One region of the Streptomyces tendae genome, then DNA from elsewhere that is predicted to be linked to it. Evidence: predicted binding sites of a transcription regulator. Region 1 holds the regulator's gene; the other holds the start of a gene.
The links. Region 1 encodes HspR, which represses chaperone genes until heat shock. Its sites were predicted from a motif close to TTGAGNNNNNNNNNCTCAA; they were not measured.
Positions count from the first base shown of each region.

Region 1 (14,637 bases):
CAGAAGGGGACCGGCGGCCCGCCGCCACCGTCCCCCGACCACGATCCGCCCGGCCCAGGAGGAACCGTTGCCCTTAGTGGACCCCCTCAGCGAACGGGACGACGCCCTGCGCCTGCTGGCCGCCGGGGCCGAACGGGCCCGCGCGGGATCGGGCCGGCTGGTCCTGCTGCGCGGCGCCACCGGCACCGGCCGCACCGCTCTCCTCAGGGCCGCCGCGCAGCAGGCGTCGGCCCGGGGAATGCGGGTGCTGCGGGCCCGCTGCACCCCTGAGGACAGGGGCACGGAGTGGGGCGTCGCCCGCCAGCTCTTCGGTGAGGAGGCGGACTTCCTCCAGGGCGCCGCGGCGGCGTCCGCCCACGTCCCGGCGGCCCACACCCCGTCGGTGCCCGCCCGCACCGAGGCGGAGCCCGGCCCCACCCAGGCCGAGCGGCGCCGGACCCGGGGGGCGCTGCTGTGGCGGCTGCTGGAGACGCACGCGCGGCGGGCGCCGCTGTTCGTGGCGGTCGACGACGTGCACGCCGCCGACCCGTCCTCGCGCCGCTGGCTGACCGAGGCGGCCCGGCTGGTCGACGGCCTGCCGGTGCTGCTGGTGGTCACCGAGCGCAGCCAGTACGACATCGACCAGGCCGCCCCCGGCCTGGCGCACGGGCTGTCCCCGGCCTTCGTGCACACCCACACCCTCGCCCCGCTGAGCGCGGACGCCGCCACGGGCCTGGTCCGTGCCGCCTTCCCGCAGGCCGCGCCGGACCGGGTGGCCGACTGCGTGCGGGCCGGGGCGGGCAACCCGCTGCTGCTGCGCGCCCTGCTGCACGACCTGTCGTCCTGGAACGCCGACGACGGCACCGCCCCGCCGACCGCGTTGCCGGACACCTGCGCGGCGCTGTACCCGGGCGCCTACCCGGACGTCGTCTCGTGGTGGCTGGCCGGCGCGGGCGGGGCCACGGCCAGGGTCGCCCGCTGCCTGGCCGTGCTGGAGAGCGCGGAGGCGGACGCCGCGGCCGTACGCCCCCCGGCCGCGGACGGTACGGCGCCCGCGCGCCACTGGTGCCCGGGGTACTGCCCCGACGAGCGCCGCGACACCCAGGCGCGGATCACCGCCAGGATGGCCCAGGCGGACCCGGACCGGGTCACCGGCTGGCTCACCGCGATGACCCGCCTCGGCCTGCTGCGGCGGGGGGAGGACGGCCTGCACCGGTACGCGCACCCGCTGCTGCGGGACGCCGTGCTCAGCGGCTGGACCAGCGGCCGGCGCCGGGAGGCGCACCGCACCGCGGCCGAGGAGCTGATGCGCGAGGGCGCCCCGGCCGGCGTGGTCGCCGGACACCTGTTCCACGGCTCCGCGGTGGCCGAGCCCTGGGCCGTCGACATCCTGGTCGAGGCGGCGGGGGAGGAGGTGCGGGCGGGCCGGCCACGCTGCGCCGTGGCGTACCTCCGGCGCGCCCTGGACGAACCCATGGCGCCGGTGCGCCGGGCCACCGTGCTGATCCAGCTCGGTTCCCTGGAGTGCGCCGCGCACCCGTCCGGCGGCCTCGCCCGGCTGGCACAGGCCGTGCGGCTGCCGGGCGAGTCCCGGGACCGGGTGCGGGCGATGGTGGCCCTGGCCACGGCGCTCGCCCGCAGCGGCGAGACCGGGGAGGCGCTGCGCCTCCTCCGCGAGGAGGAGCAGCGGCTCGCGGAACGGCCCGGCCTGGTGCGGACGCTGCGCGCGGTCGCCGTGCTGATGTCCGACGCCACGCCGGACGCGCTGCGCCCGGAGCACGAGGCGCCCCTGCCCGAGCCCGAGGGCGACGGTCCGGACCTGCTCGACGCGGCCCGGCGGATGCAGGCCGTACGGCACGGGGCGACGGCCGGGCTGATCTCCTCACGGGACGCGATGGACCGGATCCGCGCGCTCACCGACGGCCCCGCCGACCCGCTCGCCGTGCCGTTCCTGTTCGGGATGGCGGCGCTGGTGGCGCACTGGGCGGACGAACTCGACGAGGCCGAGCAGCTGGTGCGGCGGGCGCTGGATCCGCTGGGGTCCTTCATGCTGCACCCGATGCACCACATCCTGACCGACGTACGGGTGGACCTCGCGGCGGCCCGCGCCGACCACGACGCCGTGCTGGCCGAGCCGAGTGCGCGGACCCCCCGGATCCGCTCCTCCGGGCCCGGGCCCACGAGCGCGCACACGCAGGCCGTGATCGCCCTGGTGGAGACGGGACGGCTGGAGGAGGCCGCCCGGCTGGTGGACGGCTTCGAGCTCCCGACCGCCCCGGACTCCTGGCGCACGCACCGCTTCCTCTACGCGCGGGGGGTGCTGCGCGCGGCGGCCGGGGAGCCGGCGGCGGCGCTGGAGGACTTCGGCGAGTGCGGCCGGCGGCAGGCGTCCCGCGAGGCGTACCTGTCCGTGGCCTCCCCGTGGCGGGTGGGCGCCGCCGAGTGCCTGCTCGCGCTGGGCAGGCGGCACGAGGCGCTGTCGCACGCCGAGGAGGAGGCGCGGCTCGCCGAGGTCTGGCACACCCCGAGGGTGCGGGGGCGGGCGTTGCGGGTGCTGGGTGAGGCCACGGGCGGCCGGCGCGGGCTGCGGCTCACCGGCACGGCGGTCGCGCTGCTGCGCGGGACACCGGCCGATGCCGAGCTGATCGCCGCGCTGATCGCCCACGGACGACTGCTGGTTGCCTCGCGGGAGCGCTCCCAAGCACGGGAGGCGCTGTACGAGGCGGTGGAGCGGGCCGAGCGCCTGGGCGCCGTCCGGCTGCGCGGGGTGGCCGAGGAGCTGCTGCACGAGGGCGGCGCCCGGCGTGCCGGAGCCCCGCGCACGGGCCCGGCCGCGCTGACCGACAGCGAGCGCCGCATCGCGGGCCTGGCGGCGGAGGGCCGCACCAACGCGGAGATAGCGGCGTCCCTGCACCTGGCCCGCCGCACGGTGGAAACCCACCTGACGGCGGCCTACCGCAAGTTAGGCATAACCCGCCGCACCGAACTCCCCGCAGCCCTTCCCCCGTCCCCCTACGGCCCCCCGGCCCGCGCGAGCTGACAACGACACCGGGCGTGACCGCCAGCGGCCCCCGCTCGACGGCCCGGCGGCCGGGCCGTCCGCCGACCGCGAGCCGCGGCCCCCGGCCCGGCGAGCTGACGACGGCGCCAGGGCGTCACCCCCCGACGGCACCCGGCGGGGGCGGCCCCGGCCCCCTGGGGCCCTCACGCGAGCTGCCGACGGAGTCCCGCCGGACGCCCGTGGCCGGGGCGCATGCCCCGCCCGCCGGGCCATTGCGGCCTCGGGCCGCCCACGGTGCGTCGGCCGGACGGAGCGCCCTCGGGGCGCGGGCGGTGGTACGGGACGCGGCGGACCGGTGAGCTGCCGGGCCCCGCAGGGGTGCCGGGGCGCGGGCGGCGCGCGCGAACGCCCCACTGGCCTCGGGCCGCCCACGGTGCGTCGGCCGGACGGAGCGCCCTCGCGGCGGGGGCGGTGGTACGGGACGCGGCGACCGGTGAGCTGCCGGGCCCCGCAGGGGTGCCGGGGCGCGGGCGGCGCGCGCGAACGCGCCACCGGCTTCGGGCCGCCCGACGTCCGCCGACCGGACGAAGCGCCCTCGGCGCGGGCGGCGGTACCGGGCTCGGCGGGCCGGCCGTCGCGGGGGTGCGGGGCGCGGGCGGCTCAGGCGGCGCCCCCTGGTCCGGGCGGGCTGACGGAGGGCCGGGACGGTGAAAGGGCCGCCCCTTCCGGGGCGGCCCTTTCCGTGCGGGGGGCGTTACTTCACCGGTTCCGGCTCGGGAGCCGGCTCCGTCTCTTCCTCGCCCGCCGGGTCGATCGGCGTCTTGACGGACTCCAGCAGCAGCTGGGCGACGTCCACGACCTGGATGGACTCCTTGACCTTGACGCCCGGGGCGGAGCCGTTTTCGGCCGCGGCCTTCTTGCCGTTGACCGAGTCGGTCAGCATGACCAGGCAGAACGGGCAGGCCGTGGAGATGATGTCCGGGTTGAGGGAGAGGGCCTCGTCGACGCGCTCGTTGTTGATGCGCTTGCCGATCCGCTCCTCCATCCACATCCGGGCGCCGCCGGCGCCGCAGCAGAAGCCGCGCTCCTTGTGACGGTGCATCTCCTCGTTGCGCAGGCCCGGGACCTTGCCGATGATCTCGCGCGGTGGCGTGTAGATCTTGTTGTGGCGGCCCAGGTAGCACGGGTCGTGGTAGGTGATGAGGCCCTCGACCGGGGTGACCGGGATCAGCTTGCCCTCGTCCACCAGGTGCTGGAGCAGCTGCGTGTGGTGGATGACCTCGTAGTCGCCACCGAGCTGCGGGTACTCGTTGCCCAGGGTGTTCAGGCAGTGCGGGCAGGTGGCGACGATCTTCTTCGACGCCTTCGGCTTGCGGGACTCCTCGGTCACCTTGCCGTCGTCGTCCCTCTCCTCGCCGAACGCGGCGTTGAGGGACATGACGTTCTCCATGCCGAGCTCCTGGAACAGGGGCTCGTTGCCGAGACGGCGGGCGGAGTCACCGGTGCACTTCTCGTCGCCGCCCATGATCGCGAACTTGACGCCCGCGATGTGCAGCAGCTCCGCGAAGGCCTTGGTGGTCTTCTTGGCACGGTCCTCCAGGGCACCGGCGCAGCCGACCCAGTAGAGGTACTCGACCTCGGACAGGTCCTCGATGTCCTTGCCGACGACCGGGACCTCGAAGTCGACCTCCTTGGTCCACTCCAGGCGCTGCTTCTTCGCCAGGCCCCAGGGGTTGCCCTTCTTCTCCAGGTTCTTGAGCATCGTGCCCGCCTCGGACGGGAAGGCGCTCTCGATCATCACCTGGTAGCGGCGCATGTCGACGATGTGGTCGACGTGCTCGATGTCCACCGGGCACTGCTCGACGCAGGCGCCGCAGGTGGTGCAGGACCACAGGACGTCCGGGTCGATGACGCCGTTCTCCTCGGCGGTGCCGATCAGCGGGCGATCGGCCTCGGCGAGGGCGGCGGCGGGCACACCGGCCAGCTGCTCCTCGGACGCCTTCTCCTCGCCCTCCATGGTCTTGCCGCCGCCGGCCAGCAGGTACGGGGCCTTGGCGTGCGCGTGGTCGCGCAGCGACATGATCAGCAGCTTGGGGGAGAGCGGCTTGCCGGTGTTCCAGGCGGGGCACTGCGACTGGCAGCGTCCGCACTCGGTGCAGGTGGAGAAGTCCAGCAGGCCCTTCCAGGAGAACTGCTCGACCTGGGAGACGCCGAAGACGTCGTCGTCACCGGGGTCGGTGAAGTCGATCGGCTTGCCGCCGGAGGTCATCGGCTGCAGGGCGCCCAGGGCGGTCCCGCCGTCGGCCTCGCGCTTGAACCAGATGTTGGGGAAGGCGAGGAAGCGGTGCCAGGCCACACCCATGTTGGTGTTGAGCGAGACGACGATCATCCAGACGAAGGACGTCCCGATCTTGATCATGGCGACCAGGTAGACCAGGTTCTGCAGCGCGCCGACCGACAGCCCCTTGAAGGCCAGGACCAGCGGGTACGAGGCGAAGTACGACGCCTCGTAGTGGTCGACGTGGTGCAGGGCGCCCTCGAGGCCGCGCAGCACGTAGATCGCGAGGCCGATGGTGAGGATGACGTACTCGACGAAGTACGCCTGGCCGGCCTTGGAGCCGGCGAAGCGGGACTTGCGGCCGGGCCGGGACGGCAGGCTGAGCAGGCGGATCACGATCAGCGCCGCGATGCCCAGGACCGTCATGACACCGATGAACTCGATGTACATCTCGAACGGCAGGAAGTCGCCGATGACCGGCAGCACCCAGTCGGCCTGGAACAGCTGGCCGAAGGCCTGGGCGAGGGTCGGCGGCAGTGTCAGGAAGCCGACGGCGACGAACCAGTGGGCGATGCCGACGATGCCCCACCGGTTCATGCGGGTGTGGCCGAGGAACTCCCGCACCAGGGTCACACTGCGCTGGTAGGGGTTGTCGGTCCGGCTGCCGGCCGGGACCGGCTGGCCCAGCTTGAAGTGCCGGACGAACTGGCCGATCGCGCGTGCGAGCAGCGCAACGCCGACCACGGTCAGGACCAGCGACACGATGATCGCGGCGAGTTGCATGAGGGCTCCTCGGGCCTGCGAGGGGTTCAGGGTGTGGAGTGGGCTGTCGGGGGCTTCACCGGGACTTGCCTTCCGGCTTCCCCGAGATTACTAAGCGGTAACTTATGCAGTCCGTCTGAGACTACCCCCATCTCCGGCCGCACTGTAGCCGGGCACGGGGTGATCTGAATCGCTGAGGGTTGCCTTCGCGGGTGACCGGTGAGCCGGCCGGCGGACGCCCTGGTGGGTGCCCGGGAGGAGCCCTGGCGACCGCCCCGGATGGCGTCCGGGATCCGATCGTGTTATTCACGCCAAATCGGTCGATACGCCTCTAACTTATATCCGTGCTCTACGGGATCGTCGCCGCCGCCACCGCCCTGCTGCTGTCCGCCCTGCTCACGGGGGTCCTGCGGGTCCCCGCCCTGCGTCTGGGGATCGTGGACCGCAGGCGCCGGCGGGCCGTGCCGCTGGCCGGGGGAACGGCCGTCGCACTGGCGACCGCCCTGGTCGCGGTGGCCGGGGACGCCCTGGGTGTGGCCCCGCTCGGCGCCGGGATCGGCCGGGTGGTCGTGGCCGCCGGCTGCGTCGCGGCGCTCGGGCTGGCCGCCGACGCCTGGCGGCTCCGCCGGTGGGTCACGCCCGCCGGTACGGCCGTGGCGGCGGCGCTGGTCGTCCCGTACGAGGAGACCGGGGTGCCCGGCGGGGTGCTGGCCGCGGCGTGCGTCGTCGTGGCGACCGTCGCCTTCCGGGGCCTGGACCACGCCGACGGCTTGGCCGGCACCGTGGGGGCGGTGGGCGCGGTCGCGGTGGCCGTCTGCGCGGCGGCCGAGGTGATGGACGGACTCGCCGCGCTGCTCGGCGCCCTGGCCGCCGCCCTCGCCGGGTTCCTGCTGCACAACTGGTTCCCCGCGCAGGCGGCGCTCGGGGCGGGCGGGGCGCTGTTCACGGGCTTCCTTCTGTCCTCCTCGGCGGTGTTCGTGCGGGCCGGACAGGGAATCGGGTCCGGAGCGGCCGTGTTGTTCGCGCTCACGGCCCTGGCGTGTGCGGACGCCGCCCTGGTGGTACTCGGGCGGCGGCTCGACCGCCGGCCGGTGGCCCGCGGACGGCCGGACCATCTCGCGCACCGGCTGCGGCGGCTGGGGCTCGCACCCCGCGCGGCCGTGGTGCTGCTCGGTGCCGGGGCCGCGGGCGCGGCGGTGCTCGCGGTGTGCGTGCACACGGGGAGGCTGCCCGCGGGCGCGGCGATGTGGGTCGCGGGAGCCGCGGCGGTGCTCGTCCTGGGGCTCGTGCGGTTGCCCGTCACTCCCGTTTTCCGGCCGCGTCAACGTTCGGCCAGTGCGTCCTCGCAGGTCAGCGAGCGGTTGCGTGTAAGGAGCGGATAAGAGTTGAGTCTGGCTGACTCAGCTCTGTTGACCCCACGCCGGACGTCATGCATGCTTGAGTCTGTTCCACTCAAGTCAGCTGGAGGAATCGAAATGGCACGTGCGGTCGGCATCGACCTGGGCACGACTAACTCCGTCGTCAGCGTTCTGGAGGGCGGCGAGCCCACCGTCATCACCAACGCCGAGGGCGCCAGGACCACGCCTTCCGTCGTCGCCTTCGCCAAGAACGGTGAGGTGCTGGTCGGCGAGGTGGCCAAGCGCCAGGCCGTGACGAACGTCGACAGGACCATCCGGTCGGTCAAGCGCCACATGGGCACCGACTGGAAGATCAACCTGGACGGCAAGGACTTCAACCCGCAGCAGATCAGTGCCTTCGTGCTGCAGAAGCTGAAGCGGGACGCCGAGGCGTACCTGGGCGAGAAGGTGACCGACGCGGTCATCACCGTCCCGGCGTACTTCAACGACGCCGAGCGCCAGGCGACCAAGGAGGCCGGCGAGATCGCCGGTCTGAACGTGCTGCGCATCGTCAACGAGCCGACGGCCGCCGCCCTGGCGTACGGCCTCGACAAGGACGACCAGACCATCCTCGTCTTCGACCTCGGTGGCGGTACGTTCGACGTCTCGCTGCTGGAGATCGGCGACGGTGTCGTCGAGGTGAAGGCCACCAACGGTGACAACCACCTCGGTGGTGACGACTGGGACCAGCGCGTCGTCGACTACCTGGTCAAGCAGTTCCAGTCGGGTCACGGCGTGGACCTGTCCAAGGACAAGATGGCGCTGCAGCGTCTGCGTGAGGCCGCCGAGAAGGCGAAGATCGAGCTGTCCTCGTCCACCGAGACCTCGATCAACCTCCCCTACATCACCGCCTCCGCCGAGGGCCCCCTGCACCTCGACGAGAAGCTGACCCGCGCGCAGTTCCAGCAGCTGACCGCGGACCTGCTCGAGCGCTGCAAGACGCCGTTCAACAACGTCATCAAGGACGCCGGCATCTCCGTCAGCGAGATCGACCACGTCGTCCTGGTCGGTGGCTCGACCCGTATGCCCGCCGTCGCCGACCTGGTCAGGGACCTGACCGGCGGCAAGGAGGCCAACAAGGGCGTCAACCCGGACGAGGTCGTCTCCATCGGCGCCGCGCTCCAGGCCGGTGTCCTCAAGGGCGAGGTCAAGGACGTCCTCCTGCTCGACGTCACCCCGCTGTCCCTCGGCATCGAGACCAAGGGCGGCATCATGACCAAGCTGATCGAGCGCAACACCACGATCCCGACCAAGCGCTCCGAGATCTTCACCACGGCCGAGGACAACCAGCCGTCCGTGCAGATCCAGGTCTACCAGGGCGAGCGCGAGATCGCGGCGTACAACAAGAAGCTGGGCATGTTCGAGCTGACCGGTCTGCCGCCGGCGCCGCGTGGCGTCCCGCAGATCGAGGTCTCCTTCGACATCGACGCCAACGGCATCATGCACGTCACGGCGAAGGACCTCGGCACCGGCAAGGAGCAGAAGATGACCGTCACCGGCGGCTCCTCGCTGCCGAAGGACGAGGTCGACCGGATGCGCCAGGAGGCCGAGAAGTACGCGGAGGAGGACCACGCCCGCCGCGAGGCCGCCGAGTCCCGCAACCAGGGCGAGCAGCTCGTCTACCAGACGGAGAAGTTCCTCGCGGACAACGCGGACAAGGTCCCCGGTGACGTCAAGACGGAGGTCGAGGAAGCCGTCGCCGAGCTGAAGGAAAAGCTCAAGGGCGAGGACACCGCCGAGATCCGCACCGCCACGGAGAAGGTCGCCGCCGTCTCCCAGAAGCTGGGCCAGGCCATGTACGCCGACGCCCAGGGTGCCCAGGCCGCCGGTGGCGCGTCCGCCGGTGAGGCCAAGGCCGACGACGACGTCGTCGACGCCGAGATCGTCGACGAGGACCGCAAGGACGGTGCGGCGTGACGGAAGAGACCCCGGGCTTCGACGAGCAGCAGCAGCCCGACGTCCCTTCCGGCGCACCGACCGACGACGCCGAGCCGAAGGCCGCCGCTCCCTCCGAGGAGGAGGCGGCCCCGGCCGGGGACACGGGGCAGAACGCCGCCCTGGTGGCTCAGCTGGACCAGGCCCGCACCGCGCTCGGCGAGCGCACCGCGGATCTCCAGCGCCTCCAGGCCGAGTTCCAGAACTACCGCCGCCGTGTCGAGCGGGACCGGGTAGCGGTCAAGGAGGTCGCCGTGGCGAACCTCCTGTCCGAACTGCTCCCGGTGCTGGACGACATCGGCCGCGCACGGGAACACGGCGAGCTGCTCGGCGGCTTCAAGTCCGTCGCCGAGTCGCTGGAGACCACGGTGGCGAAGCTGGGCCTGCAGCAGTTCGGCAAGGAGGGCGAGCCCTTCGACCCGACGATCCATGAGGCCCTGATGCACTCCTACGCCCCGGACGTCACCGAGACGACGTGCGTGGCGATCCTGCAGCCGGGGTACCGCATCGGCGAGCGCACCATCCGCCCCGCGCGGGTGGCCGTCGCCGAGCCGCAGCCGGGCGCGCAGACGGTCAAGCCGGCCGAGGAGAGCACCGAGGCGCAGGCGGAGGAGAACAAGGAGAACGGTGGCCCGGAGGAGGGCTGACGTTATAGCTGACGCAGGGAAGGAGGGACGTCGGGGATGAGCACCAAGGACTTCATCGAGAAGGACTACTACAAGGTCCTCGGCGTCCCCAAGGACGCCACCGAGGCCGAGATCAAGAAGGCGTACCGGAAGCTCGCCCGCGAGTTCCACCCGGACGCCAACAAGGGCAACGCCAAGGCGGAGGAGCGCTTCAAGGAGATCTCCGAGGCGAACGACATCCTCGGCGACCCCAAGAAGCGCAAGGAGTACGACGAGGCGCGCGCCCTCTTCGGCAACGGCGGTTTCCGTCCGGGGCCGGGCGGAAGCGGCGGCACGTTCAACTTCGACCTGGGTGACCTCTTCGGAGGTCAGCCCGGCGGCGGCCAGGCCGGCGGCTTCGGCGGTGGCCTCGGTGACGTCTTCGGGGGCCTGTTCAACCGGGGCGGCGCGGGGACCACGCGGACCCAGCCGCGCCGGGGCCAGGACATCGAGTCCGAGGTGACGCTCAGCTTCACCGAGGCGATCGAGGGCGCGACCGTCCCGCTGCGGATGTCGTCGCAGGCGCCCTGCAAGGCATGTTCGGGCACCGGCGACAAGAACGGCACACCGCGCGTGTGCCCGACCTGTGTCGGCACCGGGCAGGTGGCGCGGGGCTCCGGCGGCGGTTTCTCGCTGACGGACCCGTGCCCCGACTGCAAGGGCCGCGGTCTGATCGCGGAGGAGCCCTGCGAGGTCTGCAAGGGCAGCGGCCGGGCCAAGTCCTCGCGGACGATGCAGGTGCGCATTCCCGCGGGGGTCAGTGACGGGCAGCGGATCCGGCTGCGCGGCAAGGGGGCTCCCGGTGAGCGCGGCGGGCCCGCGGGCGATCTGTACGTCGTCGTGCACGTCGGCACCCACCCGGTGTTCGGCCGCAAGGACGACAACCTGACCGTCACCGTGCCCGTCACGTATCCCGAGGCGGCTCTCGGCGGCGAGATCCGGGTCCCGACGCTGGGCGGTCCTCCGGTGACGCTGAAGCTTCCGCCGGGCACACCCAACGGGCGCACCATGCGTGCCCGCGGCAAGGGAGCGGTCCGCAAGGACGGCACCCGCGGTGATCTTCTGGTGACCGTCGAGGTGAGTGTTCCCAAGGACCTGTCGGGGAAGGCTCGTGACGCCCTGGAGGCGTATCGCGAGGCAACCGCGGACCAGGATCCGCGGGCGGAGCTGTTCCAGGCCGCGAAGGGAGCTTGATGCGATGGACGGCCGTCGACGCAATCCGTACGAACTGACCCAGGACACCCCGGTCTACGTCATTTCGGTGGCGGCCCAGCTGTCCGGTCTGCATCCGCAGACGCTGCGTCAGTACGACCGGCTGGGACTTGTGTCGCCGGACCGCACGGCGGGCCGGGGCCGGCGCTACTCGGCCCGTGACATCGAACTGCTCCGGCAGGTGCAGCAGTTGTCGCAGGACGAGGGCATCAACCTGGCCGGAATCAAGCGCATCATCGAACTGGAGAACCAGGTCGCCGCCCTCCAGGCCCGGGTGGCCGAACTGGAGGACGCGCTCGACGGCGCGGCGGCGGCGATGCGCCAGCGCGAGGCGGCCGTCCACGCCTCGTACCGCCGTGACCTGGTGCCTTACCAGGAAGTGCAGCAGACCAGCGCGCTGGTGGTGTGGCGGCCCAAGCGCCAGCAGCAGTCGGACTGACCACGCGGAACGCGCGGAAGGGGCCCTGAGGTTCACCGAACCTCAGGGCCCCTTCTCTTATGCCTGACCACATCTGTGACTATGGTATGCCTGCGTGTCCAGGTGATCCACGCGGCGTGTCCGCAGGACTTTCACGAGTTCAGCGGACCGTGCTGTGTCCATCTCGTTAAGTGGTTGCCCCTTGACGGCGATGGGCCCTGAAGCGTTGGCTTTTCAGTCACATGGGCCGCAAAGCTGTGCCCACGTCCAAAACGCACCTGAAGTGAGCCCTCGCATGCGTCGTATCGCCATATCCGTGGCCGCCGTTTCGATGTCCGTCACGCTCGCCGGCTGCGGCATGCTCGACGCGACAGGGAGCAGCGACGAGGCGAGCCCCGCCAAGGGCGACGACATCTCCGTCGGCCTCCTCCTCCCGGAGAAGGCCAACACGCGCTACGAGCAGTTCGACTACCCCTTCTTCAAGAAGAAGGTGGAGGCGCTCACCGACAACAAGGGCAAGGTCGAGTACGCCAACGCCGAGGCGGACGCCGACAAGCAGGCCTCCCAGATGCAGCGCATGATCGACTCGAAGGTCGACGTCATCGTGCTGGACGCGGTGGACGCGCACGCCATCGCGGAGAGCGTCACCAAGGCCAAGGAGGCGGGCATCCCGGTCATCGCCTACGACCGGCTGGCCGAGGGCCCGATCGACGCGTACATCTCCTTCGACAACGAGCTGGTCGGCGAGGTGCAGGGCCGTTCGCTGCTGGAGTCCTTCGGCGGCGACCTCAGCATCACCGACAAGGTCGTGATGATGAACGGCTCGTCGACCGACCCCAACGCCAAGCAGTTCAAGGCGGGCGCGCTGTCCGAGCTCAAGGGCAAGGTCACCATCGCCAAGTCCTTCGACACCAAGGACTGGGACCCCAAGAACGCCGAGAAGAACATGGCCGAGGCGATCGGTGAGATCGGCGCGGAGAAGATCAAGGGCGTCTACTCGGCCAACGACGGCATGGCGGGCGGCATCGTCAAGGCGCTGCGCGCCGCCGGTGTCACCGACCTCCCGCCGATCACCGGCCAGGACGCGGAGATCGCCGCGGTGCAGCGCATCGTCACCGGCGAGCAGTACATGAGCGTGTACAAGTCGTACCCGACGGAGGCGGAGAACGCCGCGGAGATGGCCGTGGCGCGGGTCCAGGGCCGGGACATCCAGTTCGACGCCCTCACCCGCGACCGGGTCGACAGCCCCACCGAGCAGGACATCCCGGCGCAGCTGGTGCCGGTGGTCGCGCTGACGCAGGAGAACATCCAGGACACGGTCATCGCCGACGGGTTCTACGACGTGTCGGACATCTGCACCGCCGAGTTCAAGTCCGCCTGCGAGAAGCTCGACCTGAAGTAACTCCCGTCGGTATTCGGCCACCCGCAGGTCTCCGGGCGGCGCGGTGGCCGGCCCCGTGTTGCACAGCAGGTTCCGGCCGCGCATAGTTGCGCTGCGGAAAGTGGCTGAACCGGGGGTGGGATGGGCGATGGCCGGGCACGCGGCGGAGGAGCATCCGCACGGTGCTGACCGACTGTGCGAGGCCGGGGACCGCGTGTACTCCCGGGCCGTACGGCGCGGCCGGCTGCCGCGCCGGGAGGCCGAGCGGGTGCCCTGCCTGCTGGAGCTGGCCCTGCTGCACCCCGATCCCGACGACATGGACTGGCTGGTGCCCACCGCCCCGCAGGAGGTCATGACCCGGCTGCTGCGCGGCATGTACGACGAGGTGAGGGCGAGTCAGCGCCGGGTCGGCTCGGCGGTGGCCGCCTTCGAGTGGTACGCCGGACTCGGCCGCCGGGTGCCCGTCGCCCAGTCGTCGGCGGAGGGCCCGGCGATCCGGGTGCTGGACGGACTGGCGCGCATCCAGGCCGCGATGGACGAGGCGACGCAGGCGTGCACCACCGAGGTGCTCACGGTCCAGCCGGGCGGCATCAGGCGCGAGGCCGAGCTGTCGGAGGGCCTGCACCGGGCGATGGCGCTGCGCGGCCGGGGCGTGCGCATGCGGGACCTGTACACCCACGTCGCCCGGCACGGGCACGGGTTGCTCAGCTATCTGGAGCTGATGGGCGACGCGGTGGAGGCGCGCACGCTGGACGAGGTGGTCGACCGGCTGATCCTCTTCGACCGTACGGTCGCCTTCATCCCCGCCAACGCCGAGCGCACGATGGCGCTGGAGCTGCGCCACCCGGCGCTGGTGGAGTACCTGGGCACGGTCTTCGACCGGCTGTGGCGGCTCGCCATCCCGCTGACGGCCCCCCTGCCGGACACCGGCATCGAGGGCATCTCGCACCGGGAGCAGTCCATCGCGGCGCTGCTGGCGGAGGGCCACCAGGACGCGGTCATCGCGGAGCGCCTGGGCATCAGTGTGCGCACCTGCCGGGCGCACATCGCCCGCCTGTCGGAGACCCTCGGGGCGGCCAGCCGTACCCAGCTGGGGGTGCGGATCGCGCAGGCGGGGCTGGACGGGGCGCGGCACCCGGCCGTCACTCCGCCGAGTCGAGCACCCCGGACCGCGCGATGAGGTAGCCGAGCTGCGCCCGGCTGCCGCTGCCCAGCAGCGTGGCGAGTTTGGCGATGTGCTCCCGCGCGGTGCGGACGTTCATGCCGAGCCGGTCGGCGATGACGGCGTCGGTGTGCCCCTCGACGAGCAGCGTGGCGATGGCGCGCTGGCGCGGGGTGACGCCGTTGAGGGTGGGCTGCCGGTCCGCCTCCGGGTACATGGGGGTGGCGAGGCGCCACAGCCGGTCGAAGGTGGTGACCAGGAACGTCACGATCGCCGGATGCCGGACCTCCAGGGCCGTGGAGCGCTCGGGGCCGGCCGGGATGAAGGCGACCGCGCCGTCGACGATCACGAGGCGGTCGGTGATCTCGTCCAGGGAGCGGGCCTCGACGTCGCCCGTGAGGCGTTCGTAGCGCGCGGCCAGCGTGGGCGCGTGGCGCAGGGTGTGCT
Region 1 is NZ_CP043959.1:200,738-215,374, forward strand. It holds gene F3L20_RS00980 (AAA family ATPase) at 77-3,019, shown strand; gene F3L20_RS00985 ((Fe-S)-binding protein) at 3,735-6,041, opposite strand; gene F3L20_RS00990 (undecaprenyl/decaprenyl-phosphate alpha-N-acetylglucosaminyl 1-phosphate transferase) at 6,365-7,402, shown strand; gene dnaK (molecular chaperone DnaK) at 7,496-9,334, shown strand; gene grpE (nucleotide exchange factor GrpE) at 9,331-9,999, shown strand; gene dnaJ (molecular chaperone DnaJ) at 10,036-11,211, shown strand; gene F3L20_RS01010 (heat shock protein transcriptional repressor HspR) at 11,216-11,668, shown strand; gene F3L20_RS01015 (sugar ABC transporter substrate-binding protein) at 11,943-13,049, shown strand; gene F3L20_RS01020 (helix-turn-helix transcriptional regulator) at 13,177-14,208, shown strand; gene F3L20_RS01025 (helix-turn-helix transcriptional regulator) at 14,171-14,637, opposite strand, start outside.

Region 2 (14,637 bases), 1.0 Mb from region 1:
CGAGATGGACCGGGCGACCGCGTTCATGTCGTCCAGCGGAGCGGTGAGGGAGTGCGCCACGAACTGGGTGATCAACAGCGTGGCGATCATCGAGAACACCGTGATGAAGCGCAGCTCCGTCTTGGTGTGCACGGCGATCACCGACAGTCCGGTGGTGATCAGGACCGAGACGACGACCAGGGCGCCCAGCTTGGTCTTGATCGAGAACGGGCGCACCCCGCCCCAGGGCTGTCCCGCGGGTCCGCCCTGCCGTCCCTGTCGCCCCTGCCGTCCCTGTCCGTGGCCCCCCGGACCTGCGCTCATGGCGTCGGCGTCTCCAGGGCGTAGCCCACGCCGTGCACCGTGCGGATGCGCTCGGCGCCGATCTTCCGGCGCAGCGCCTTGATGTGGCTGTCCACGGTGCGGGTGCCGGAGGCGTCTGCCCAGTCCCACACCTCGGCGAGCAGTTGCTCACGGGAGAGCACCGCGCGCGGGGTGTTGGCCAGGCACACCAGGAGGTCGAACTCGGTGGGCGTCAGATGGACGTCCTCGCTGCGCACGCGCACCCGGCGCTGGGCGTGGTCGATCTCCAGTTCGCCGAGGCGCAGGATGCCGCTGCGCGGAGTGGTGGCCGCGAGGGCCGCGCGCTCCATGCGGCGCAGCAGCACGTGCACACGGGCCGCCAGCTCCCGCATGGAGAACGGCTTGGTCATGTAGTCGTCGGCGCCGACACCGAGGCCGACCAGCATGTCGGTCTCGTCGTCGCGCGCGGTGAGCATCAGCACCGGCACCGGCCGCTGGGCCTGCACGCGCCGGCAGACCTCCAGGCCGTCGAAGCCGGGCAGCATGATGTCGAGGATCAGCAGGTCGGGCTGCCAGGCCTCCGCCGTGTCCACCGCCGACGGGCCGTCGCCCGCCGTTTGCACCAGAAATCCCTCGGCACGAAGGCGGGTCGCGATGGCGTCCACGATCGTCGCGTCGTCCTCGACCACCAGGACCCTGCGCTGAGCGCCGGGGGTGGTCGTCGCCGTGCCGTTGTGGGAGGTGTGTGTCTGCTCCATCGCCCGCCCCTGAGGTGTGCTTTATCCGGAATCCGTGGGGTGATCCGTCGTCTGCGCATCACTGCGATTGACGCTTGAATGATCCGCGCCAAGGCAGCAGCGTACGGGGATGCACCACTCGTTTGCTATCCAGGGCTGACGCCGATGTGCACGACGTCCGGAACGCCCCGGGCAACGGGGATCTCTTCGGTACGCACCTGCCGGAACCCGGCATTCCGCAAGGTTCCCTCGAATTCCGGGGAAGGTTCGGCGGACCATACCGCGAGGACCCCGCGCGGCTTCAACACCCTTGCACAAGCCGCGAGTCCGCTCGGCGAATAAAGGCCCTCGTTGTCCTCGGTGACGGTCCATCCGGGCCCGTTGTCGATGTCGAGGCACAGCGCGTCGAACGTGTCGGATGTCTCATTGACGTAAGCGATCAGATCCTGCTCGACGATCTCCGTGCGCGGGTCGGCGAGGGCCTCCTCGGAGAGCGCCGACAGCGGGCCCGCGCGGTGCCACTCGACGACCGCGGGCTCCCGCTCGACCACGGTGATCCGCCCCCAGCGGGACTGCCCGGCGGCGTGGGCGAGGGAGAAGCCGACGCCCAGCCCGCCGATCAGCACCCGCGGACCGGTCGCCTCCGGGTCGAGGGCGGCCAGGGCGGCGTCCACGAGCAGCCGCTCGGAGCGCCCGTCGGAGGTGTCCATCAGGAAGCAGCCGTTGGCGATGATCTGGAGCAGGTCGCCGTGCCGGCGCAGCACGACCTCGCCGTACGGGCCCTCGCGGCGGTCCAGGACTTCAGGAGCTTCGGGAATGTCGTACGGGGTGGACATGCGTTCATCCTGGCAGTCCCCCCGTCCCGGGGACCGGCGGTGGGGGGCCCTCGGCCGGTGATCGCTGACAGCGAACGCGCGTCCGGGAACATTCGGCGGCTGTCCTGCATTGAGTCGGCATAGCTCAACTTGACTGCCGAAGGGGAGATCATGGCTGCTGAGTCCACACCGCTCGCCCTGCCCGTGCTGCCGCTCGACGACGAGGTCGTGCTGCCCGGGATGGTGGTTCCGCTGGACCTGAGCGATTCCGAGGTGCGAGCCGCGGTGGAGGCCGCCCAGGCCGCCGCCCGCGACGAACCGGGCAAGCCCCGGGTGCTCCTGGTGCCGCGCGTCGACGGAACCTACGCCGGGACCGGCGTACTGGGCACCGTCGAGCAGGTCGGCCGGCTGGCCGACGGCGACCCGGGCGCCCTGATCCGCGGCCGGGGCCGGGTGCGCATCGGTGCCGGGACCACCGGGCCGGGCGCGGCGCTGTGGGTGGAGGGCACCCGCATCGACGAGAGCGTGCCCGAGCCACTGCCGGGACACGTGTCCGAACTGGTCAAGGAGTACAAGGCGCTCGCCACCGCCTGGCTGCGCAAGCGCGGCGCCTGGCAGGTCGTGGACCGGGTCCAGGCCATCGACGACGTCTCCGCGCTCGCCGACAACTCCGGCTACTCGCCGTTCCTCACCACCGACCAGAAGGTCGCTCTGCTGGAGACCACCGACCCGGTGGCCCGGCTGAAGCTCGCCACCCAGCAGCTGCGCGACCACCTCGCCGAACAGGACGTCGCCGAGACCATCGCCAAGGACGTCCAGGAGGGCGTCGACAAGCAGCAGCGCGAGTTCCTCCTCCGCCGTCAGCTGGAGGCGGTCCGCAAGGAACTGCGCGAGCTGAACGGCGACCAGGAGGGCGAGGAGTCCGACGACTACCGCGCTCGCGTCGAGGCCGCCGACCTGCCGGAGAAGGTGCGCGAGGCCGCGCTCAAGGAGGTCGACAAGCTGGAGCGCTCCTCCGACCAGTCGCCGGAGGGCTCCTGGATCCGCACCTGGCTCGACACGGTCCTGGAGATGCCGTGGAACGAGCGCACCGAGGACGCCTACGACATCCAGGGCGCCCAGGCCGTCCTGGACGCCGAGCACGCGGGTCTGCAGGACGTGAAGGAGCGCATCACCGAGTACCTGGCGGTGCGCAAGCGCCGCAGCGACCGGGGTCTCGGCGTCGTCGGCGGACGGCGCGGCGGTGCCGTGCTGGCACTGGTGGGCCCGCCCGGCGTCGGCAAGACCTCGCTGGGTGAGTCCGTCGCGCACGCCATGGGCCGCAAGTTCGTCCGCGTCGCCCTCGGCGGCGTCCGTGACGAGGCGGAGATCCGCGGCCACCGCCGCACCTACGTCGGCGCGCTGCCCGGCCGGATCGTGCGGGCGATCAAGGAGGCCGGTTCGATGAACCCGGTCGTCCTGCTCGACGAGATCGACAAGGTGGGGTCGGACTTCCGGGGCGACCCGGCCGCCGCCCTCCTGGAGGTCCTCGACCCGGCGCAGAACCACACCTTCCGGGACCACTACCTGGAGGTCGAGCTCGACCTGTCCGACGTGGTGTTCCTCGCCACCGCCAACGTCCTCGAAGCCATCCCGGAGGCCCTGCTCGACCGCATGGAGCTGGTCCGCCTCGACGGCTACACCGAGGACGAGAAGATCGTCATCGCCCGTGACCACCTGCTCCCGCGCCAGCTGGAGCGCGCCGGTCTCGAGGCGGACGAGGTGACGATCGAGGAAGGGGCGCTGCGCAAGCTGGCCGGCGAGTACACGCGTGAGGCCGGCGTGCGCACCCTGGAGCGGTCGGTCGCGCGGCTGCTGCGCAAGGTCGCCGCCCGGCACGAACTGGGCGAGCAGAAGCTGCCGTTCACCGTCACCGAGGGCGACCTGCGCGACCTGATCGGGCGGCCGCACCACGTGCCGGAGTCCGCCCAGGAGCCGGCCGAGCGCCGTACCGCCGTCCCCGGTGTCGCCACCGGGCTCGCCGTGACCGGCGCCGGCGGGGACGTCCTCTACGTGGAGGCCTCCCTGGCCGACCCGGAGACGGGCGCGGCGGGGCTGACCCTGACCGGCCAGCTGGGCGACGTGATGAAGGAGTCCGCGCAGATCGCGCTGAGCTTCCTGCGCAGTCACGGCGCCGAGCTGGAGCTGCCGGTGGCCGACCTGAAGGACCGGGGCGTGCACATCCACTTCCCGGCGGGCGCCGTGCCCAAGGACGGCCCGAGCGCGGGCATCACGATGACCACCGCGCTGGCCTCGCTGCTCTCCGGCCGGCTGGTCCGCACGGACGTGGCGATGACCGGTGAGGTCTCGCTGACCGGGCGGGTGCTGCCGATCGGCGGGGTGAAGCAGAAGCTGCTCGCCGCGCACCGGGCGGGGATCACCACGGTGATCATCCCCAAGCGCAACGAGCCCGACCTGGACGACGTCCCCGCGGAGGTGCTGGAGAAGCTGGACGTGCACGCCGTCACCGACGTCCGCCAGGTGCTGGAGCTGGCGCTGTCGCCCGCCACGAACGGGGCGGCGCCGGAGGTTCCGGTGGCCGCGTGACGGAGGCCGCCGGATGAGGGAGGGCCCGGGTCCCGTGAGGGAGGCCCGGGCCTTTCCTCTGGCCCGGGCCACGTTCGTATCGAGGACCCGGGCCTTTCCCGTGCCCGGGGTGCGGGCCGGTGCCTGGAGCCGTTCGGGTCAGCCGCCGGCGGCGAAGTCCTGCACCCGGTCGAGGGTGCCGTTGAAGCGGTCGTGGTCGCCGACCGTCGGGCCGGTCGAGGTGTACTGCCACATCGTGTACGTGTCCCAGCCGGCGGGCAGGTCGCCCACGGTGGAGGCGTACCGGGCGATCCACAGCGGGCTGGTGGAGGCGAAGCCCGCGTAGTCGCCGGTGCACTGCTGCCACCAGCTGGTGGCGGTGTAGATGACGGCGCTGCGGCCGGTACGGGCGCGGTACCGGTCGAGGAAGTCGCGGATCCAGCTCACCATCGAGCTCGCCGACTTGCCGTAGCAGGCGTCGCCGTACGGGTTCCACTCGATGTCCAGGACGCCCGGCAGGGTGCGGCCGTCGGCGGACCAGGCGCCGCCGCGGTCCACGAAGTAGTCCGCCTGGGCGGCGCCGCTCGCGGTGTCCGGCGTCGCGAAGTGGTAGGCGCCGCGCACCATGCCGACGTCGTAGGAGCCGTTGTACTGCTGGGAGTGGTACGGGTTGGTGTAGTACGTGCCCTCTGTGGCCTTGGCGTAGGCCCAGCGGACCCCGCTGTTCCACAGGGTCGGCCAGGCGACGTTGCCCTGGTGGCTGGAGACGTCCACCCCTTCCGTCTGGGTGGAGCGCGCGGTGGGCAGGCCGGCCTCGCCGTCGTGGGCGAGGACGCCCATGCCCATGTGGGCGGAGCCGCGCGGCGGGACGGTGGGGGCGGACTCGTCGGCGGTGGCCGCGGTCGAGGGGAGGGCGAGGGCCGCGAGCAGGACGGCGCCGGCGGCCCCGAGCGCGCGTATACGGACGAGCCGGGATCTGGACACAGGCATGACGCATCTCCGAACGGTCGTGGGGCGAACCCGGAATGTGACCCACATCGCATGTAGTGGGCATGCCACGTAATGGCCTGGTAGAGAAACTGCCGACGTCGACCACGGCGGGCGGGCGGACCGCCGCGCTGCCGTTGGTCTACGCCTGCGAAATACTTATGGAGCTGCGGCGACGTCGCCACTTGGCGCCAGACGTTCAGAACCGGAAACCGAGGCAGGGGCACACGTGCACGAAGACGTAAACGGCGGCGGGGAACGCGCCGCCTCGCCGGAGCCCGCGTCCGGTGTGGAGGAGCCCGCGTTCCTGGCCCTGGAGCGGGAGTTGACGGTTCTGCTGCGCCGGGCGCGGGCCAGCCAGGGGGAGATGGCGCGCGAGGTGCACCCCGACCTGGAGCCGTCCGCGTACGGGCTGCTGGTCCGTCTGGATGAGTGCGGCCGGCAGCGGGCCACCGAACTCGCCGCGTACATCGGCGTGGGCAAGGCGACGATGTCCCGCCAGCTGCGTGCCCTGGAAGAGCTCGGACTCGTGGGGCGCGAGCCGGACCCCGCCGACGGGCGCGCCTGGCTCGTCACCCTCACGGACGAGGGGCGGCGGCGGGTGAGCAGGGTGCGTGAGGCCCGCCGCGCCCGCTACGCCGGCCGGTTCGCCGACTGGGACCCGACGGAGGTCACGGAACTCGCCCGCCTGCTCAACCGGCTGAACCGGGGGATGGAACGGTAGGAGACGGCCCCGCCGCCCGGCCGGGGGCGCGGTGACCGGCGGCCGGCCCGTGACCGGGGCGCGCAGGTGTCCCCCGCGCGGGTGAAGCCCGGCCGTTCGCGCGCAGGCGGCTCGTCGTCCGGGCGGCCGCCGCCCGTCGGTGGGGAGCTCCTCAGGCGGGTGGCAGGTCGGTGTGGACGATCGTCGCGTCGTCGTGGGTCTTGCCGCGGCGGGGCGGGACGCGGGCCGCGTCCGCGTGCTCCAGGGACCGGACCCGGTCCACCAGCGCCCGCGCGCCCTCAGTGCGGATCAGGGCGAGGCAGTCCGCCCAGTCACCCTCGCCGAACCGCTCCACCCACCGCGCAGCGCCGTCCGTCAGCGCCGCCAGCGCGCGCACCTCGCCGCGCGGGAGGGAGCCCGTGACCGCCCGTGAGGACACCGCCGGGTCCGCCGCGGCGGTGAAGAAGCCGCCCTCCTTGTTGCGCAGCGTGGTGTCGACGACGGCGTGGCTGGCCAGGGCCGAAAGGGGCAGCCGGTCCAGCCGGTCGTCCCTGACCGCCGTGACCGTGCCGTCCGTCGACTCCACCAGCAGCACCGAGTCGGACAGCACGAGCCAGTCCACCGAGTCGGACGACCAGCGCGCCAGCACCACCGTCGCCTGCGGCGTTCGGGGGTGAGAAAGGTCACAGGTCGCCGCGTGGCTCCCGGCCGTGCGCGCGATGGCCCGGGACAGCAGCTCGGCCGGCGGAACATCCGGGAGGGAAACGGTCAGTTCGGTCAGCGCGCCGCCCAGCCGGGCGGTGAACCAGGGCACCGAATGCAGACAGCCGCCCCCGTCGGACGGCGGCGTGACGCCGTCCAGGACCACGAGCGAACCGCCCTGCCCGGAGGCCGGAAGTCCGACGCTCGCGAAGTCCTCGTTGGGGCGTCCCGGATCACCGGGCTCCGAAACAAGTTCCGTGCGCATCCGGCCAGTCTGCACGAGCTCCCCACAACGCCCGCAAAAGCCGGGCAGGGTTCGTACGTTCTCCACAGGCGCGCAGGTCAGACGCCTGGTTTGGGAGGTAATGAAGGGCTCCGGGAAGACGTGGCGGCGAATATTGCCACCGCCCGCCGCAGACGTCCAACCGGCCTGCCGCGCGGGTCCGCTGCGGAGCACAACGGAACTTGCCCCTCAACTCGCCTCCGATGTTCACTCCTTCGAGTGGCGGGTCAGGTGATGCGCATCCACTGTCCACGGGCACTGGGAGGGTCGGGGAGCGATGGGGGCGCCTCGCTGTCCGAGCGCGGCCGGCGGCTCGGGAAGAGCGCCCGCGCCCGATGACGGAGCGTCACGCGGACCCACGGGTACACGAGTCAGGAATGCGAGCACCGGTGCAGAAGACGCGGCCTCGTCGCAAGGACAAGCAGGCGGCCCTCACGGGGGACGCGCAGCAGACGCCCACCGTGGGCAAAGGCCGCCCCACCCACGTACGTAACCGCCTCGTCGTCGCCGTGGCCGTGGTGGCCGCGGCGATCGCCGGGGCCGGCGCGCCCTCCGTACTGGCGGCCTCCCAACAGCTGAAGGACGCGCAGGAACTGGTCACGCTCGCCGAGCGGACCGAGGACGCGCTCGCCCTCGCCCACTCCCTCGCCGACGAGCGTGACGAGGTCGTCCCCTACATCGCGGCGGGCCGCCCCAAGTCCAAGGCGCCCTCCGAGGAGCACAGCGCCCGGGTGGACCGGCAGGTCGAGGAACTGCGTGCCGACAGCGACACCTCGACGGCGCTGCGCGAGGAGCTCGACGCCGTCGCCACCGTGCGCCGGGCCGCGCTCACCGGCAGGAGCAGCGCCCTGGAGGCCCACCAGGCGTACTCCACCGCCATCTCCCAGCTGCACCGGCTCGCCGCACGCCTGGCCGACGAGACCCCGCCCCGCGCCGGGTCCGGCGCGCACGCGCTCGCCGAGCTGGACACCGCCGTCCAGCAGGCCGCCGCCACCCGCGGGCTGCTGCTCGCCGTGCTGAACGTGCCGAGCACCACGGAGACCGTGATCGACCCGATCACCGGGCTGCCGGTCACCTCCACCAGCACCTCGGAGGCCGACGAGGAGCGGCGCCACGCGCTGTCCGCCGCCGCGCTCCAGGCGCGGGTACGCTCCGACGCGGCCCTCGCCGACTTCCGGGACGCCGCGCCGAAGGCCGCCCGCGCCTCCTACGACTCGACGGTCACCGGCCCCGAGGTCGACACCGCGGAGAAGTACCTGGAGAAGCTCACCGACAAGCCGACCCTCTCCGACTCCGAGCTGAACACCAGCCCCAAGAAGCTGGCGGCGGCGCTCACCGCGCGGATCGAGACGATGCGCGGGGCCGAGTCCGCGCTGTTCGACCAGCGCACCAAGGAACTCGCCCAGCTGCGCGACGACGACGTCACCGAGCTGGAGATCAGGATCGCCGCCCTCGGCGCCCTCATGCTGCTCGCCGTCGGCATCGCCACGGCGATGGCCCGCACCCTCACCCGCCCGCTGTCGGTGCTGCGCCGGGGCTCGGCCCGCCTCGCGGAGGCGGAGGACCCCACCGCCGAGGAACCGGTCACCTTCACCGGCCGCAACGACGAGTTCGCCCAGGTCGTCCGCTCCGTCAACGCCCTGCACGCGCACGCCGCCGGACTCGCCCAGCGGATCGCCACGCTGGAGGCCGACCGCAAGCACCTGGTCGGGCAGCGGCAGAAGATGGCCGACGCCCGCGAGGAACTGCGCACCGAACTCGCCGAGGCCACCGCCCACATGGAGCGGCTGCGCACCAGCATCGGCGGAACGTTCGTCAACCTCGCCCTGCGCACGCTCGGCCTGGTCGAGCGGCAGCTCGGCGTGATCGAGGGGCTCGAGGAGCGGGAGGACGACCCGGACCGCCTGGCCACCCTCTTCAAGCTCGACCACTTCGCCACGGTCATGCGCCGGCACAGCGAGAACCTGCTGGTCCTCGCCGGCACCGAGCACGGCCGGCACACGGCGGGCCCGGTCCCGCTGGTCGACGTCGTCCGCGCCGCGGTGAGCGAGATCGAGCGGTACGAGCGGGTGCGGATCGCGGCGCTGCCGCCGCACGCGAACATCGCCGGCTTCGCGGCGGACGACCTGTCCCACCTGCTGGCCGAACTCATGGAGAACGCCACCTCGTTCTCCCCGCCCGACATGCCCGTCGAGGTCTCCGGCTGGCTGCTGGAGAACGGCGAGGTCATGCTCTCCGTCCAGGACGAGGGCATCGGCATGGCCGCCGACCGGCTGGAGCGGCTCAACACCCGGCTGTCCGAGTTCGACCCGGAGGCGGCGTACGACGCGGAGTCCGACGACGGTCTCGGCCTCGGCCTGTACGTCGTGGCCCGGCTCGCCCACCGGCACGGTGTCCGGGTGCAGCTGCGCAAGCAGAAGCAGGGCGGGATCGCGGCGGTCGTCGTCCTCCCCGACCCCCTGCTGGCGCCCGCCACGCCCACCGCGGTCCCCGCATCGGTCCCCGGCGGCGCCCACGCGGTGTCCCTGCCGGGCGCGGACGCCGAGGCCAACTCCAACGTCCTGCCGGGCCGTTCGGCGGCCGGCGACCCCCTGGTCGACCTGGCCGAACGCTCCATCCAGGCCCACGCCACCACGGAAGCAGCGGCCCCGGCCGCGCCGGCCGCCCCGGATGCCCCGGAGACGTCCGGCCCCGCCCCCGCCGACGGGCGGACGGACACCGTCGCGCCGGACGACGAGGACCGGGCAGCCGCGCACGAGGCGCCCCTCACCGACGACCTCGAGAACCCGGCCCGGGGCGACGCCCGTCCGGCCGCCGCGCCTGCGCCGGACCTCGACGCAGCCGTTCAGGCCGACACCGAGCCGCCGGGTGCGGACGAGACCGTGCCGGACGCCGTGCGCGAGCCCGGCGCCCCCGCAGCCGGGGAGGAGGCGCCGACGAACGAGGCCGCCGCCCGCCCCACGCCCCACGCACCGGCCGCGGACGCGCCCGACGCACCGGCCGTGGGTGAGGCCCAGGCCCCCGCCCCCGTCGAGCGGCCCGCCGAGACCACCATGGAGCTGTTCATCCCGGCCCAGCCGGACGGCCGTACCGCGTCCGGCGGCGAGAACACCGACCGCCCCGCGGCGGCCGGCGGCCACGGAGCCGGAACCGCCCAGCTCCCCGGCGAGGCCGTACGTCCGGGCGACGGACACGACTCCGGCCCGCGGACGCAGGACCCCGCCGGCACCCGGCCCGACGCCGACGCCGTACGTCCGGAACCCGCTCGCGGAGCGGCACAGGCGCCCGGGGACATCGCCCCCGAACCCCCGGCCGCCCCCGAGGAGCCCCGCAGCGGGCTGCCCGGCCGCCCCGTCGCCGACGACGCCGCCGGCGGGCACGAGCACACGCGGGTCGCGGACGGCCCCACCGCCGACGAACCCGTCACCGACAAGGGACTGCCGAAGCGGACGCCGAAGATCAGCGCACCGGTCGCGGCGCCGCGGCCGCGCTCGGGATCCGTGGACGCCGAGGCACTGCGCCGGCGGCTCGGCGGGTTCCGCCGCGGGGCGGACGCCGGAAGGCGCGACGTCGAGGCCGAGCTGGCGACCGGGGGCGGCCCCGACCGGGCACCGGCCGGGGCGGACGCCACAACCGAAGAAGCCACGGGGGGCACTGTCGAGGAGGCAAGCAGTTGACCGCGCCCAGTACCTTCGGACTGAGCAGTGAGGCCCGCAACCTGCACTGGCTGCTGACGAATCTCGTCGAGGAGGTGCCCGGCATCCTCTCCGTCGCGGTCGTCTCCTCCGACGGCCTGCTGCTCCTCTCCTCCGACGAGACGCTCGCCCGCGCCCGCAGCGGCCCGGGCGGCGGAACCGCCCCGGTCCGCGGTGAGCGGGGCACCGCACGGCCCGGGCCGCGCGGTTCCTCCGCCGACCTGGCCACCGTGGTCTCCGGCATCGGCAGCCTCACCATCGGCGCCTCGAAGCTGATGGACTACGGGCCCGTGAAGCACACCATGGTCGCCATGGACGAGGGCAGCCTCTTCGTCATGTCGATCAGCGACGGCTCGCTGCTCGGCGTGCACGGCTCCGCGGACTGCGACATGAGCGTCGTGGCGTACCACATGGCCCTGTTCGTCGGCCGGGCCGGCCACGTCCTCACCCCCGAACTCCGCAGCGAACTGCGCAAGAACCTCGAGAACGCGGAGAGCGCGGGGAGTACGGAGCACGAGTCCGCCGGGAGTCCCCGATGACCACTGCCCCGAAGAAACATCTCCCGGTCCGCGGCGGGGACCGTAAACCCGCCCGCGTGCGCCCCTATTCGCTCACCGGCGGCCGTACCCGCTTCGGCCACGTGCTGCTGGTCGAGACGTTCGTCGGCGCCACCGCCGGCACGGCCGCGCTCGAAGCCGCCGAGGAGCGCCGGGAGCTCACCTCCGGGGGGTTCGGCACCCGGGTCATGCCCGAGGTGCGGGCCATCGTCGAACTGTGCCGCCGCATGCGGACGGTGGCCGAGATCGCTGCGCTGCTCAGCATGCCGCTCGGCGTGGTCCGCGTCCTGCTGAGCGACCTGGCGGACCAGGGAAAGATCCGTGTCTACGGAACGGGAACCGGCCACGGCACGGGCCGCCCGGACCGCGCGTTGCTGGAAAGGGTGCTGAGTGGACTCCGCCGTCTCTGACGTCGCGTACGGCGTCTCCCCGCTCGTCGAAGCGGACGAGCCCCTGTTGCCCTGGCAGACGGACCCCACCCGGGCACCGATCGCCACGAAGATAGTGGTGGCCGGCGGCTTCGGCGTCGGCAAGACCACCCTCGTCGGCGCCGTCTCCGAGATCACGCCCCTGCAGACCGAGGCGCTGATGACCGAGGCGAGCGAGGAGACCGACGACCTCACCGCCACACCGGGCAAACTGACCACCACCGTGGCCATGGACTTCGGGCGCATCACGCTCGACGACGACCTGGTGCTCTACCTCTTCGGCACGCCCGGTCAGCAGCGGTTCTGGTTCATGTGGGACGACCTGGTGCGCGGCGCGATCGGCGCCGTCGTGCTGGCCGACACCCGCCGTCTGAAGGACTGCTGGCCGGCGCTGGACTACTTCGAGAGCTGCGGGATGCCGTACGTCGTGGCCGTCAACCACTTCGACGGCACCGAGCGTTACGCCCCGGAGGACGTGCGGGAGGCCCTCACGATCCCCGCGCACATACCTGTCATGATCATGGATGCGCGCCGCCGGATCTCGGTCATCGAGACCCTCTTGTCCCTCGTGGGCCACGCGCTCGACGAAACCCCCGAGTAGCCCCCTTAGGAGCGTCCCCCGTATGCGGAAGATACTCGTCGTCGGGGCCGGTCAGTCCGGTCTCCAGCTCGCCCTGGGACTCCAGTCGCACGGGTACGAGGTCACCCTCATGTCCAACCGGACCGCGGACGAGATCCGCACCGGACGGGTCATGTCGACGCAGTGCATGTTCCACACGGCCCTGCAGCACGAGCGCGACCTCCAGCTGAACTTCTGGGAGTCCCAGGCGCCGAAGATCCAGGGCCTCGGCGTCTCGGTCGCCGCCCCCGGCTCCTTCGACCCGGGCCCCTCGCAGCGCGCCATCGACTGGCTGGGCAGACTCGACGGGTTCGCGCAGTCCGTGGACCAGCGCGTGAAGATGGCCGGCTGGATGGAGACCTTCGCCCAGCGCGGCGGGCAGCTCGTCATCCACGGCGCCGCGGTCGGCGACCTCGACTACTTCTCCCGCGCCTACGACCTGGTCCTCGTCTCGGCGGGCAAGGGCGAGCTGGTGCAGATGTTCGCCCGGGACGCCGAGCGCTCCCCGTACAGCGAGCCGCAGCGCGCCCTCGCCGTCGCCTACGTGCACGGCCTCGGCCCGCGCCCGGAGCACCCGGACACCGAGGCGGTCCGCTGCAACCTGGTCCCCGGCGTCGGCGAGATGTTCATCATGCCGACGTACACCATCTCCGGCCGCGCCGACATCCTGTTCTGGGAGGGCGTCCCCGGCGGCCCGCTGGACGCCTTCAAGGACGTCAAGGACCCGGCCGAGCACCTCTCCCTGACCCTGGAACTGATGGAGAAGTTCCTGCCCTGGGAGTACGCGCGTGCCACCAAGGTCGAGCTGACCGACGCCGGCGGCACCCTGGCCGGCCGTTACGCCCCGACCGTCCGCAACCCGGTCGGGCGTCTCCCCGGCGGCGGTCTCGTCCTCGGCGTCGCCGACGTGGTCGTCGCCAACGACCCGATCACCGGCCAGGGCTCCAACTCCGCGTCCAAGTGCGCCGCCGCCTACCTCGCCTCCATCCTCGAACACGGCGACAAACCGTTCGACGAGGAGTGGATGCGGCAGACCTTCGACCGCTACTGGGCCACGGCGCGGCACGTCACCAAGTGGACGAACGCCATGCTCGCCCCGCCGCCGGAGCACGTCCTCAACCTGATCGGCGCCGCAGGCCAGCTCCAGCCGGCCGCCGACCGCTTCGCCAACGGCTTCAACAACCCGGCCGACTTCGAGAACTTCTTCTACGAGCCGGAGAAGACCAGCGCCTACCTGGCCGAGATCTCCGGCGCGGCCGGCGCGTAGGTGGCGCCGTAGCCCTCGTCGGACCCGTCCGTCGCCCCCTCGGGGAGCTCCGGCGGCACATAGTGCTCCACGGGCTCCCCGCCGGGGTCGGGCCGCACCGCCCCCAGCACCGGGTTGGCCGCGATCGGCGACACCTTGATCCGCGCGCCGGGCCTGGGCGCCTGCACCACCATGCCGTCACCCAGGTAGAGGGCGACGTGCGTGGCCTCCGGGAAGTACACGACGAGGTCCCCGGGGCGCAGGTCCGCCAGCGCGATCCGCTCCAGCCGCGCCCACTGCTCCTGACTGGTCCGGGGGATCGGGGCGCCCGCGGAGTGCCACGCCTCGGACGTCAGCCCCGAGCAGTCGTACGTCGCCGGGCCCTCCGCCCCCCACTCGTACGGCTTGCCGAGCTGCTCGACCGCGTACCGCACGGCCCGCTCACCGGCCGCCGACGGCGCGCCCGCGCCGCTCAGCGCCCCGGACGCCACCAGCTCCCGCTGGGCGTCGGCGACCCGGGTCCGCTCCAGCTCGGCCAGCTGGGCCAGCTGGTCCGCCGTGAGCGAGGCCAGCAACTCCTCGACGTCGTGCAGCCGTTCCACGACCTGGTCGCGTTCCTTCTTGCGGCGCTCGGTCAGCGCGATCCGCTCGTCCAGTGCCTTGCGCGCCTTGCGTGCCAGCTCGTCGGCCTCCTTGGCGTCACCGGTCAGCCGGCCCACCGTCTGCGCCCGCTCCCGCGCCAGCTGCCCGATCACATGCCCTTGTTCCAGCGCCCGCTGCGGGTCGCGCGCCAGCAGCAGCCGCAGGTAGGGGGAGAGGCCGGTGACGCTCTGGTACTGCTGCCGGGCCAGCCGTCCGGCCGCGCCGCGGCTGTCGTGCAGGGAGAGCCGGGTGCGGGCAAGCGCCCGGTCCAGCCGCGCGGTCTCGGCGCGCTGCTCGGCCAGCGCCTCCTCGGTGGCGTTGTAGCGCTCGGTGGCCTTCTCGGCCTCCCGGTACAGAGTCTGAAGATCCGTCAGCA
Region 2 is NZ_CP043959.1:1,232,069-1,246,705, forward strand. It holds gene F3L20_RS05860 (sensor histidine kinase) at 1-303, opposite strand, end outside; gene F3L20_RS05865 (response regulator transcription factor) at 300-1,040, opposite strand; gene F3L20_RS05870 (spermidine synthase) at 1,166-1,855, opposite strand; gene lon (endopeptidase La) at 2,006-4,420, shown strand; gene F3L20_RS05880 (lysozyme) at 4,559-5,389, opposite strand; gene F3L20_RS05885 (MarR family winged helix-turn-helix transcriptional regulator) at 5,616-6,110, shown strand; gene F3L20_RS05890 (protein phosphatase 2C domain-containing protein) at 6,262-7,056, opposite strand; gene F3L20_RS05895 (nitrate- and nitrite sensing domain-containing protein) at 7,452-10,751, shown strand; gene F3L20_RS05900 (roadblock/LC7 domain-containing protein) at 10,748-11,308, shown strand; gene F3L20_RS05905 (DUF742 domain-containing protein) at 11,305-11,736, shown strand; gene F3L20_RS05910 (GTP-binding protein) at 11,717-12,355, shown strand; gene F3L20_RS05915 (styrene monooxygenase/indole monooxygenase family protein) at 12,378-13,640, shown strand; gene F3L20_RS05920 (C40 family peptidase) at 13,604-14,637, opposite strand, start outside.
Region 2: a site for HspR is predicted at 1,965-1,983, ahead of lon (endopeptidase La). Genes of this name have one in related genera too.